One region of the Arthrobacter sp. R3-55 genome, then DNA from elsewhere that is predicted to be linked to it. Evidence: riboswitches for the same ligand, from Rfam matches in the RefSeq annotation. Region 1 holds a riboswitch; each other region holds the start of a gene.
What was found. Region 1 has a riboswitch for cyclic di-AMP ahead of M1D51_RS01505 (hypothetical protein). Riboswitches for the same ligand answer to the same signal wherever they lie in the genome.
Positions count from the first base shown of each region.

Region 2: another riboswitch for cyclic di-AMP. It lies ahead of M1D51_RS19820 (NlpC/P60 family protein); the one in region 1 lies ahead of M1D51_RS01505 (hypothetical protein).
Region 3: another riboswitch for cyclic di-AMP. It lies ahead of M1D51_RS16910 (M23 family metallopeptidase); the one in region 1 lies ahead of M1D51_RS01505 (hypothetical protein).

Region 1 is NZ_CP096423.1:296,533-299,800, forward strand. Features, by position in the region: gene M1D51_RS01500 (PucR family transcriptional regulator) at 1-371, shown strand, start outside; gene M1D51_RS01505 (hypothetical protein) at 571-1,920, opposite strand; cyclic di-AMP (ydaO/yuaA leader) riboswitch at 1,923-2,067, opposite strand; gene M1D51_RS01510 (ATP-dependent DNA ligase) at 2,314-3,268, shown strand, end outside.
Region 2 is NZ_CP096423.1:4,343,613-4,346,880, forward strand. Features, by position in the region: gene M1D51_RS19815 (FAD-binding protein) at 89-781, shown strand; gene M1D51_RS19820 (NlpC/P60 family protein) at 879-1,667, opposite strand; cyclic di-AMP (ydaO/yuaA leader) riboswitch at 1,671-1,839, opposite strand; gene M1D51_RS19825 (copper resistance CopC family protein) at 2,014-2,649, opposite strand; gene M1D51_RS19830 (NCS2 family permease) at 2,764-3,268, shown strand, end outside.
Region 3 is NZ_CP096423.1:3,702,508-3,705,775, reverse strand. Features, by position in the region: gene serC (phosphoserine transaminase) at 1-151, opposite strand, end outside; gene M1D51_RS16915 (metal-dependent transcriptional regulator) at 446-1,141, shown strand; cyclic di-AMP (ydaO/yuaA leader) riboswitch at 1,334-1,563, shown strand; gene M1D51_RS16910 (M23 family metallopeptidase) at 1,570-2,400, shown strand; cyclic di-AMP (ydaO/yuaA leader) riboswitch at 2,546-2,707, shown strand; gene M1D51_RS16905 (C40 family peptidase) at 2,712-3,268, shown strand, end outside.

The DNA.
Region 1 (3,268 bases):
TTGCGGCGCAGGCGGCCGCCGTCGATCAGCCCCTTGGCGAACTCGTGGACAGCCGGACGGTGGGCGTCTATCAGCTCTTCGACCGTCTCCTGGCGCCGGGCGGCTGGGATGACACCGGCTCAGTGCACTTCCGGACCCTGGAGGACCAGGACAAGAACGGCGAGCTCCTGCCCGTCCTGGAACTGCTGTATGACAGCGACGGTTCAGTACAGGACGTCGCCGCCAAACTTCACCTCCACAGGAGCAGCATCTACAACAGGCTGGGCCGCATCCGCCAGCTCATTGGCGCTGACCCGCTGAGCGGCGCAATCCGCCTCGAATTGCACGCCGCTTTGAAGGCCCGGCGCTGGGCGGGCCGGCCGCGGATCTGAGCGTTGAACCAAAAGGAGGCGGGCACCCGGTGTGGGTGCCCGCCTCCTTTTTGGCGTGTGCTGCTCCTGGTTCCCTACGAGCGCCTCAAGCGCTGGCAGCTCCAGCGGCCCAGCCGACGCCGGAAGGTGGCTGTGCGGCTGCTGCTGCAGTACCGGCTGTGCCAGCCTACGTGGGTGGTGATGCGGGGAAGCCGGGTGCTCATTTGAGGGCGTCCTTTGCGGAGTCAAGGATCTGGTCGAGCGCAGACTGGGTGGGCGCCGGCGTGGTGGACGCGGTGGGCTTGCCCGTGGGACGTGGCTTGGTGGTCTGCGTGGGGGTGGGAGTAGGGCTGGGGCTCGGCGTAACGGTCGGGGGAGTTGTTGGCGTCGGGGTGGCCGGCGGCGTGGTGACGGTGTCCGATGGCACATCGCTCGGAACCGGTGCCGGAGCCGGCGGTGTGGGGACCGGACTGGTGGTGCCCGGTGCCGCAGCGATGGTCGCCGGCACTGCGGACGGGACCCAGACGGGGTCAGCCAAGGAAACTTTCGGCGTGGGAACGGACGACGGCGACACTGGCGCAGGTGCCTCCGGAACCGTGGCCGGTTGGCCGGCCGCCGACGTCGCAGCAGCTGAGGCGGACGGAGAAGAAGCCCTGGAGTAGGAAGCGCTGGGGGCCGGCGATGCGGAACCCGAATTCCTGTCGGCGCCGCTGGCTTCCTGCGCGGGTGCCTCCTGGCCGAAGAACGGCAACTCGAGGGCCTGCCCCACGGTGCCGGCCGTCAGGACCAGGCCGAGTGCACCCGCCACCACGGCCATGCGCTGGCTGATGTGCTTGACCGAAGCCGCCTTCACCAGGACCGCCTGGGGTTCGCGTGTAAGCGACGAACCGCCCAATCCTGACCGGGAACCCGGCCCTGGCTGTGAACCCTGCCCGGAGCGTGAACCCGTGGGAGCGCCCGACTGTTGGCGAACGTCCTTCCGGCTAGCCAGTGAGGCCGATGCCGAAGCAGCCGCAGCAACCGGGGCCGGGGATGTAGCCCGGGCCGGCGAAGCGGGGGTCGGCGCGGCAACGCGTGTCACGGGTGTGGTTGCAGGCTCCGGGTTTGCGGACACGATCGGGATGGCGGCTGTGGCCGGCTCGGACGCGGGCTGAGGGTTGGTCGGCTGCTCGGAGGCCTGAACGATCGGAATGGCGGCGGTGGCCGGCTCCGGGGTGGTGGGCTGGGGGTATGCCGGCTGCTTGGGAGCCTGGACGATCGGAATGGCGGCTGTCGGAGGCCCGGGCGTGGTGGATACGCGGGCTTCGGCTTGCGCGGCCTGCTCCTGCTCGGCGGCCCGCTCCCGCTCGGCTGCCCGCGCGGCCGCCCGCGTGGTGGGCGGCGCGACGGTGGGAATGGCCGCAGTGGGGGCGTCCGGCGTCGTGCCTGAAATTTCGGGAGTTTCGGGTGCAGCGGTACTTGCCTGCACGCTGCTGGAGGATCCGCTGGGTTGGGCCCGGCGGCGTCCGGTTGGCTTGGTGCGCTCGCCTTCAGTTCGGGCGCGGCGCGGCTGATCCATGGTTGGGGACATGGTGGTTGCCTCTCAACGCCTTCGAGGTTAGCTGTCGGGTTCGGACGAGGCCGTCCGGCCGCCGTAGCGGCTTCACCCCAAGGACTTGGAAAAGTCCGGGAACTTGTGGGTCCCCCGCCTCTGCCGCGGGTCTGGCGGATTCCGGAGTGCGGCAGAGCTCGGCGTCATTCCGGAAGCGGCCCAGCGGAGATACGGGTCGCCCTACGACGGTACATGAGCAGGAAAGTAAAGTCACATTAATGTAACGGACGGTACGTCTAGCCAAGCGGCAGGGTTCTATGACCTACGCTTCGGGGCTGGCAAGGCCGGAGCGCCAAGCACTGCAGCCAACACGAGCAAGATGTCCATGGCCTAACACTAGCTTCGGCGGGCACCTGCAGGTAGACATTGTCTATGGACCTGCCCGTGATGCCACCCGTCTCGCCCATGCTCGCCAAGTCAGTTCCGGCCATTCCTGATGTTGGGCACTACGAGCCCAAGTGGGACGGGTTCCGGACCATCGTCTTCAAGGACGGTGACGAGATCATCCTTGGCAGCCGCAACGAGAAGCCGATGACCCGCTACTTCCCTGAGGTGGTGGAGGCTCTCAGGAAGAACCTGCCGGACAAATGCGTGATCGACGGCGAGATCATCCTGATCGAGGGAACGCGGCTCGAGTTCGAGGTGCTTCAGCAGCGGATCCATCCGGCGGACAGCCGGGTGAGGATGCTGGCCGAGAAGACTCCTGCGTCCCTGGTTGCGTTCGATATCCTCGCGCTCGGCGACGAGAACCTCATGGATAAGCCATTCTCCGAGCGTCGGGCCATCCTGGAAAGTGCGCTCGCCAAGGCCAAGCCGCCCGTCTATGTGACTCCTGCTGTAACTGACCTTCAACGGGCGCAGGAGTGGTTCGTGCAACTCGAGGGCGCGGGCCTGGACGGCGTGCTGTCCAAGCCGCTGGATGGTGCGTACCAGCCCAACAAGCGGGTGATGTTCAAGACCAAGCATGAGCGCACTGCGGATTGCGTGGTGGCAGGTTTCCGCTGGCATAAGACCGCAAAAGTAGTTGGTTCCATGCTGCTCGGCCTCCACGACGACACTGGTCGGCTGCATCACGTAGGAGTGGTGGCATCGTTCCCCATGGCCAAGCGAGAGGCCCTGGTGGCTGAGCTTGAGCCCTACCAAGTGGACCTCGGTGAGCACCCGTGGGGCGAGTGGGCCAAGCAGGATGAGTCTGCCGGGGGTTCGCGCATGCCCGGCGCCCAAAGCCGGTGGAGCGCAGGCAAGGATTTCTCCTTCGTCCCCCTGCGCCCCGAACTGGTGATCGAGGTGGCTTACGACTACATGGAGGGGGACCGGTTCCGGCACA
Region 2 (3,268 bases), 740 kb from region 1:
CTCCGGCCATTTATTGCGGCCGCTTGGGGAACTCGGACGCGACCCCATGCGATGCCCAAGGGCACACACGTCAAGGAGGAACCAAGCAGTGTCACTCACGCCTGATTCCGCCACGGAACGCACCACCACCGTGGTCATCGGAGCCGGCCTGTCCGGCTTGGCAGTTGCCAGTGAGCTCAGCCGTTATGGCGTGGGCTCCATAGTGGTGGACGGGTTCGGCGCGTTGTCCGCAACCGGCCCGTCAGTACACACCGGAATGCTTCAACGCTGCGACGCCGCTGATCCAGCAGCCATGCAGGAACGCAACGAAATCCTCCGCCACCTACGGAACTACGCCGCCAGCCACCACCTGGATGTCCGCAGCACCACCCGGGCTGTACGCCTTGATTTCCTTGGCTCCGACCCGTCCCAGCAGATCGGCTACGGACTGGCTGCCAGCATGACCACTGCCGGGCTCAGAACGGGGCTCCACGCCTCCGGTCCACTCGAATCCACCCGCCGTCAGTGGGCCGTGCACACTGCCAACGGGGTCCTTCTGGCCGACCATATTGTGGTGACGCGCTGCGCACAGAGTCAGTTGCGCCGCATGCTGGCCGAACTGGGCATAGCGATCGGGCAGAATCTGGTGGCCGCCATGCGGGCCGTCGGGATGCACTTGGTGGGAGTCGGGGAACTCATTACGCCCACACCCAAGGAAGTGCTTCGCCAGGCAAAGGCTGTGGGCCAGGCGATATCATCCAAGGTTGCCCTCCCGGCAGGCCCGGGCATCGCTACCGCCTAGGACTCTGAACTTTAACTCACATTATTTAACGCCAAAGGCCGGTGTCCTCGAAGATTGGTTCTTCGAAGACACCGGCCTTTGAACTGAAGCGTGAGGCTTATGCGCCAGCGCGTACGTAGGTCAGGGGACCCGTTGCGGTCAACCAGCTGATGGGGTGGATGCCCGTCTGGTTGCCGTTGATGCCACCGCTGATGGCCTGGCCGTTGCCGATGTAGATGGCAACGTGGCCGGACTGGACGATCATGTCGCCGGGCTGGGGCGAGCTGACAACCTTGCCGTAGTTCATGAACTGCATGGGACCGAGGTCGCCAACAGGAATGCCTGCGGAACCGAGGGCCCGCTCCACCATGGCGGTGCAGTCCTGCATGATGCCGATCTGGGCGTAAGCCGAGGCAACCATGGCAGCGTTGACGCCACCGACGGCCGGGGCTGCAGCAGGAGCCGGAGCCGGAGCCGGAGCTGCGGCCGGAGCGGCAGCAGCAGCCTTGGCAACAGGAGCCGTTGCAGCTGCAGTGGTGACTGCAGCCTTCTTGGCGACGGGAGCCGGAGCAACCGGAGCCGGCTTCTCGATGACCGGAGCTGCTACGGAAGCAACAGCGGGGCGCTCGAAGTTGACGGTAGCCGTGGCCAATGCGGTCACAACCTGGGTGGGAGCCTCGGAAACGGTCTCAGCGACCGTTGCAGGGCTGGAATCCCGCTGAACCGGAGCTTCAGCTGCGTGGGCAGCAATGGAGCCGGTCAGGACAAGGCCGGAGGCTGCTGCGATAACAGCTGCCTGGCGGCCAGCGCCGGAAGCGTTGCTGGCGACTGCCTTGGAGATGGAGATGAACGGATTAGGACGTACGCTGTCCGCCTTACGACGGCCGCGAAGAATGCGTGAAGACATGAAAGAGCCTCTCCCGATGCCTGCGAGGTTAGCTGTCGGATTCGGATGGGAGTCACCCGGCCACTACGCCCCGCTGTTACGCGGAAGCTTCGTGACTTCACCCCAAGGCACGCTCGAAAGCGACCTAAAATGGGTTCCCCGTCTCTGCCGTAAGGTTTGTCTGCGAACGGATTCCGGACTGCGGCAGAGCTAGGCAATCAGGCCGGAAGTGCCCGCTACGTGGAACAGGCACAGGTACAACCGTACGCGATGATCACGCCGAAGTCACATTTAAGTAACGAGAACCGCGCTTCTGGCGTGTCGTGGTGACCATTTCGAGATCTTCGCAGCTACGTAGAAAACCCCGTTATTCCGCGGCAGAATCGCCCTCAGAGTCATTTGACGCAGCCAGTTTCCGGCGTGCAGTAACGGCCAGAAAAATAACGAGACCTACAGCAACCACGGCCAGTCCCACGATGCTCCACGGGAAGGGCTGGGAGGCATCCGCGGCCGGTTCACTGCTGCCGTTTCCAGGCGCCCCGGTTCCTGCGGTCGGCACCGCTGCGGAGGATGAAGCCGGGGCCGACGTCGAGGCACCTGCCGAAGCGCCTGTCGACGTCGTGCTTCCCGCGGTGGCAGTGAACGTAAAGGTGCCTTCAATGGGGTGGGAATCGCTGCTGACAACCCGCCAGACCACGGTGTACTCGCCGGCGGGGGCGCCTTTACGCAGCTTTTGAACCGCCTGGTTGTCAATGATTTCAACGGGGCCGTCGGCCCAGTTTTCGCCACCCGCCGTGACAGTTACGCCCGAACCGATGGCAAGCGGCCGGTTGTTGAAGGTAATGGCGACCGACGCCGGCACTTCCGTCACAGCGGCACCGTTGGCCGGCGTCGTGGATTCGGCGACGTCATGGGCGGACGCCGGAGCCGCCGAAAACAGCAGGGCGGACGCGAAGGCAAGAGCAGCAACGACGGCGGCCAGAAGCGGGCGGATGGTACGCATGGGGCGGTTTCTCCTAGTGTTGGCTTCCTTACAGACTAGGCGAATCGTCCGGAGCGCCCGTACCGGACCGCATAGGATTTGAGAGCACACTCCCCTCGATCCCCGGAGTCCTTCATGCTTAAACAAGGTTCTGCAGTAGACCGCTACTTCAAGATTACTGAACGTGGATCCACGTACTCGCGGGAAATTCGTGGCGGCTTCGCAACGTTCTTCGCCATGAGCTACATCGTGGTGCTGAACCCGTTGATCCTCTCCGGGGCTGATTCGAGCGGGGCATCCCTTGGTTTCACTGCCGTCGCGGCCACCACGGCGTTCGTAGCGGGCATCCTGACCATCCTCATGGGCGCGTGGGCCAAACACCCGTTTGCCGTAGCAACGGGCCTGGGCGTCAACGCCTTTGTGGCCGTCACCGTGGCCTCGCACCCGGAACTGACCTGGCCGGACATGATGGGCCTTGTGGTGCTGTCCGGCGTCACCATGCTCATCCTGGTGCTGACAGGATTCCGGACCGCCGTGTTCAAGGCCGTCCCGGAGGCCCTGAAGACTGCGATCGTGGTGGGCATTGGCCTCTTCATTGCACTGATTGGCCTGGTCAATGCGGGATTTGTCCGCCGCATTC
Region 3 (3,268 bases), 1.4 Mb from region 1:
CCGGAGCCTGGCGGTGGGACGTGCCCAGGATGGTGGACGAAGCGGCAGACAGTGCCTCGATCTGTTCCGGACGGACCTTGGAGGGTCCTGCGCCGAAGCGTCCGTCCTTGGGCAGCAGATCTGCGGGAATGGTGATGCTGTTGTCGCTCACGTGTGGCTCCAATGGGTATCGGCTAGAGATGGGTCGTGGCAGGTGGCATCAACTGCCCCTTCGACACCCCCAATTCTGCCTGACCCGGTGCGGAGGCAGGAACCTGCAGCCGTCATAGTCCGCCACGTGGAATGCCGGCCAACCATATGCGACCGGAATTATCCAGAGTAATTCCAAATAAGCTAGGCTGGTGGTTGGCGTCCATGGGGCGGCGGTGCACACCGGCCACCCTGGCAAGGGACGCTGTACGGTGGAGATTACGCAAGGAACTGCGTTCGAGGAGAGCTGAGCTGGATGACGGATCTGATCGATACCACTGAGATGTATCTTCGGACCATTTTGGAGCTTGAAGAAGAGAACATCGTGGCTCTCAGGGCCCGCATCGCCGAGCGGTTGCGGCACTCCGGTCCCACGGTTTCCCAGACCATCGGACGCATGGAGCGCGACGGCTTGGTGATTGTTTCCAACGACCGCCACCTGGAACTGACCGAGGTGGGACGCAAGCGAGCCACCGAGGTCATGCGCAAGCACCGCCTTGCCGAGCGGCTCCTGGCTGATGTCATCGGCCTGGACTGGGCTTATGTCCACGACGAAGCGTGTCGCTGGGAACACGTGATGAGCGAGCGTGTGGAACGGCGGCTGTACGAACTCCTGGAACACCCGACCGAATCTCCTTATGGCAACCCCATCCCGGGCCTCGAAGCGCTCGGTGGCCTTGCAAGTCAGCCTTTCCCCCGCCTCGATGTCAACCTCCTCCAGGCGATGGACGGGTATGCGGCCAATTCCCACGTGGCGGTCACCCGTTTGGCGGAGCCCATCCAGGTTGAGCCTGAACTCCTCACCCAGCTGGATGAAGGCGGGATCCGTCCCGGAGCAGCTGTGTCACTCGAGCGCGTTGGCGAATACATCTCCGTCCGGGTCCCCGGTATTGAGGGAGCCCTGGAGCTCCCGCCCGAGGTGGCGGCGCACGTCTTTGTCACCGTCGGCTGACACGCCTTTCCTGACGCGGTGTCATATCTCACTTTTGAGCTGATGGCGCGCGTGTGACCTGCGGTTTTCCGCAATTAGTGATAAGGGGCCGGCTCATCATGCCTCTTCCTGTTGATAACGAATTTATTACTGCGGGCCTTAATCCCCTATAGTTATCTACTAGCGCTGATACCAAAGCGTTACCTGTTCCGGAGCCGAGCTCTGCCAGCGGAACAGGTGTGTCATCCACCACTGGCAGAGGCGGGGGAACCACAAGCGGCTGTCTAAAGAAGCAGCCTTGGGGTGAAGTCCGCAGCAGAAGTGCCCATTTACGCAAGTCCCTCTTGGGATACCTGTGTGCCGTGAGCGCTTCGTGCGGACCGGGTCTTTGAACTCTCTGACCCGAATCCGACAGCTAACTTCGCAGGCTTTTGAGAGAGGAACAGAGTTTGACAACGCAGAACGTCAGGGGCCGCCGCCGCGCGTCGGGCCCCGCTGCTGAGCTGCGGCCAGCCCGCGTCGTATCGGAGATCCGGCCACGCGACACCGAACGCCAGGTGCGCCGCCGTAAGAGCCCGTTACGCCAGGTAGCCGACTTCGCCGCAGCCAGTGGTGTCGGGCAGAAGGCCGGAGTTGCGCTTGCCGCCACCGGACTTGCCCTGACTGTAGGTCTGCCGGCCACCAGCCCGGTCATGGCAACTTCCGAATCAGGCCAAACCGAGGCAGCCCTGGCTGTCACCGGTGGCAGCCAGCCCGAAGTGTCGGCTGCTGCATCGGCAAAAATCGACTTCAGCCGCGCCGCAGTTGCCACCGCCGCCGATCCTGATGGCAAGCTGAAGCAATTGCTCAGTGCGCAGTCCGCCGGAAGCATCCAGCGCGCCTCGTCCACGGGCACCATGGCCAGCCCCCTCGATACACTGACCACTGCTTCCCCCTTTGGCTACCGCATCAGCCCCCTCACGGGTGGTTCCGGTGACTTTCACCGCGGTCAGGACTTCGTAGCCCAGTGCGGCACGGCAGTCCATGCCGCAGCCAGCGGCAAGGTTACCTTTGCCGGGTGGCACGAGTACGGCGGAGGCAACCGCGTGGTGGTAGACCACGGAAACGGCCTTGAGACCACGTATAACCACCTGTCCTCCTTCACCGTCAAGGTGGGCCAGACTGTCAGTCGCGGCGACACTGTTGCGCTGAGCGGCACCACGGGCGCCTCCACTGGCTGCCACCTCCACTTTGAAGTACAGGTCAACGGTGAAGTTGTTGACCCCATGGGCTGGCTTTAGTCCATTTGATGGTCGTCTCTCGCATTCGTGACACACCCCGTGACCTGAATGTGACATTCACGTTCAACTGTTGTACCGTACAAAGCGCATCGGCTTTTTAGGGGGCCGGTGCACTTGAGTGGATTGCCTAGCTCTGCCACCGCTCAAGGTCCGTTCGCATAAATCGTCTGGCAGGGGCGGGGGAACCACTTCTGGTCTTCGTAAGAAGGCCTTGGGGTTAAGTCGCAAAAGCTTCCTTGAAGCAGCGCGGCCGGATGACTCCCATCCGAATCCGACAGCTCACCTCGCAGGCATTGGGAGAGGCTACCTACGTGTCATCACGCACTACCCCTGCGCGCCATCGCGCCGAATCGGTTCGTACGAACCCTTTGAACACGCTTTCCAAGGCTGTTTCATCCAACGCCGGTACCGTTGGCCGTCAGGCCGTCGTTCTGGCAGCAGCCTCAGGCCTCGTCCTTAGCGTCGGTCTGCCGGCCCAGGCAGCAGACACCGACGTTTCCAAGTCGGAAGCCTCCAGCACCCAGCAGATGGTCACCACTGCAGTAGTCACAGCAGAGCCCACCGCTACTGTCTCCTTCGAAAGCCCCGTCGTGGCCACCAAGGAAGCTCCCAAGGTTGTCCAGCGCGCTTCGCAGGCCACCCAGCGGACCGCGGCCAACGGCAACCAGACCACCGCAGGCGCCGTGACCGCGAAGTCCTCCGAAGCCAAGGACGCTGCTTCCAGCGCCGCCGCTTCCGGCCTCGCTGCGATCGCCTACACCGGCATCGGCCACCCGTACGTTTGGGGCGGCACCACGCCCAACGGCTGGGACTGCTCCGGCTTCACCCAGTGGGTTTACGCCCAGGCCGGGATCAGCATTCCCCGCGT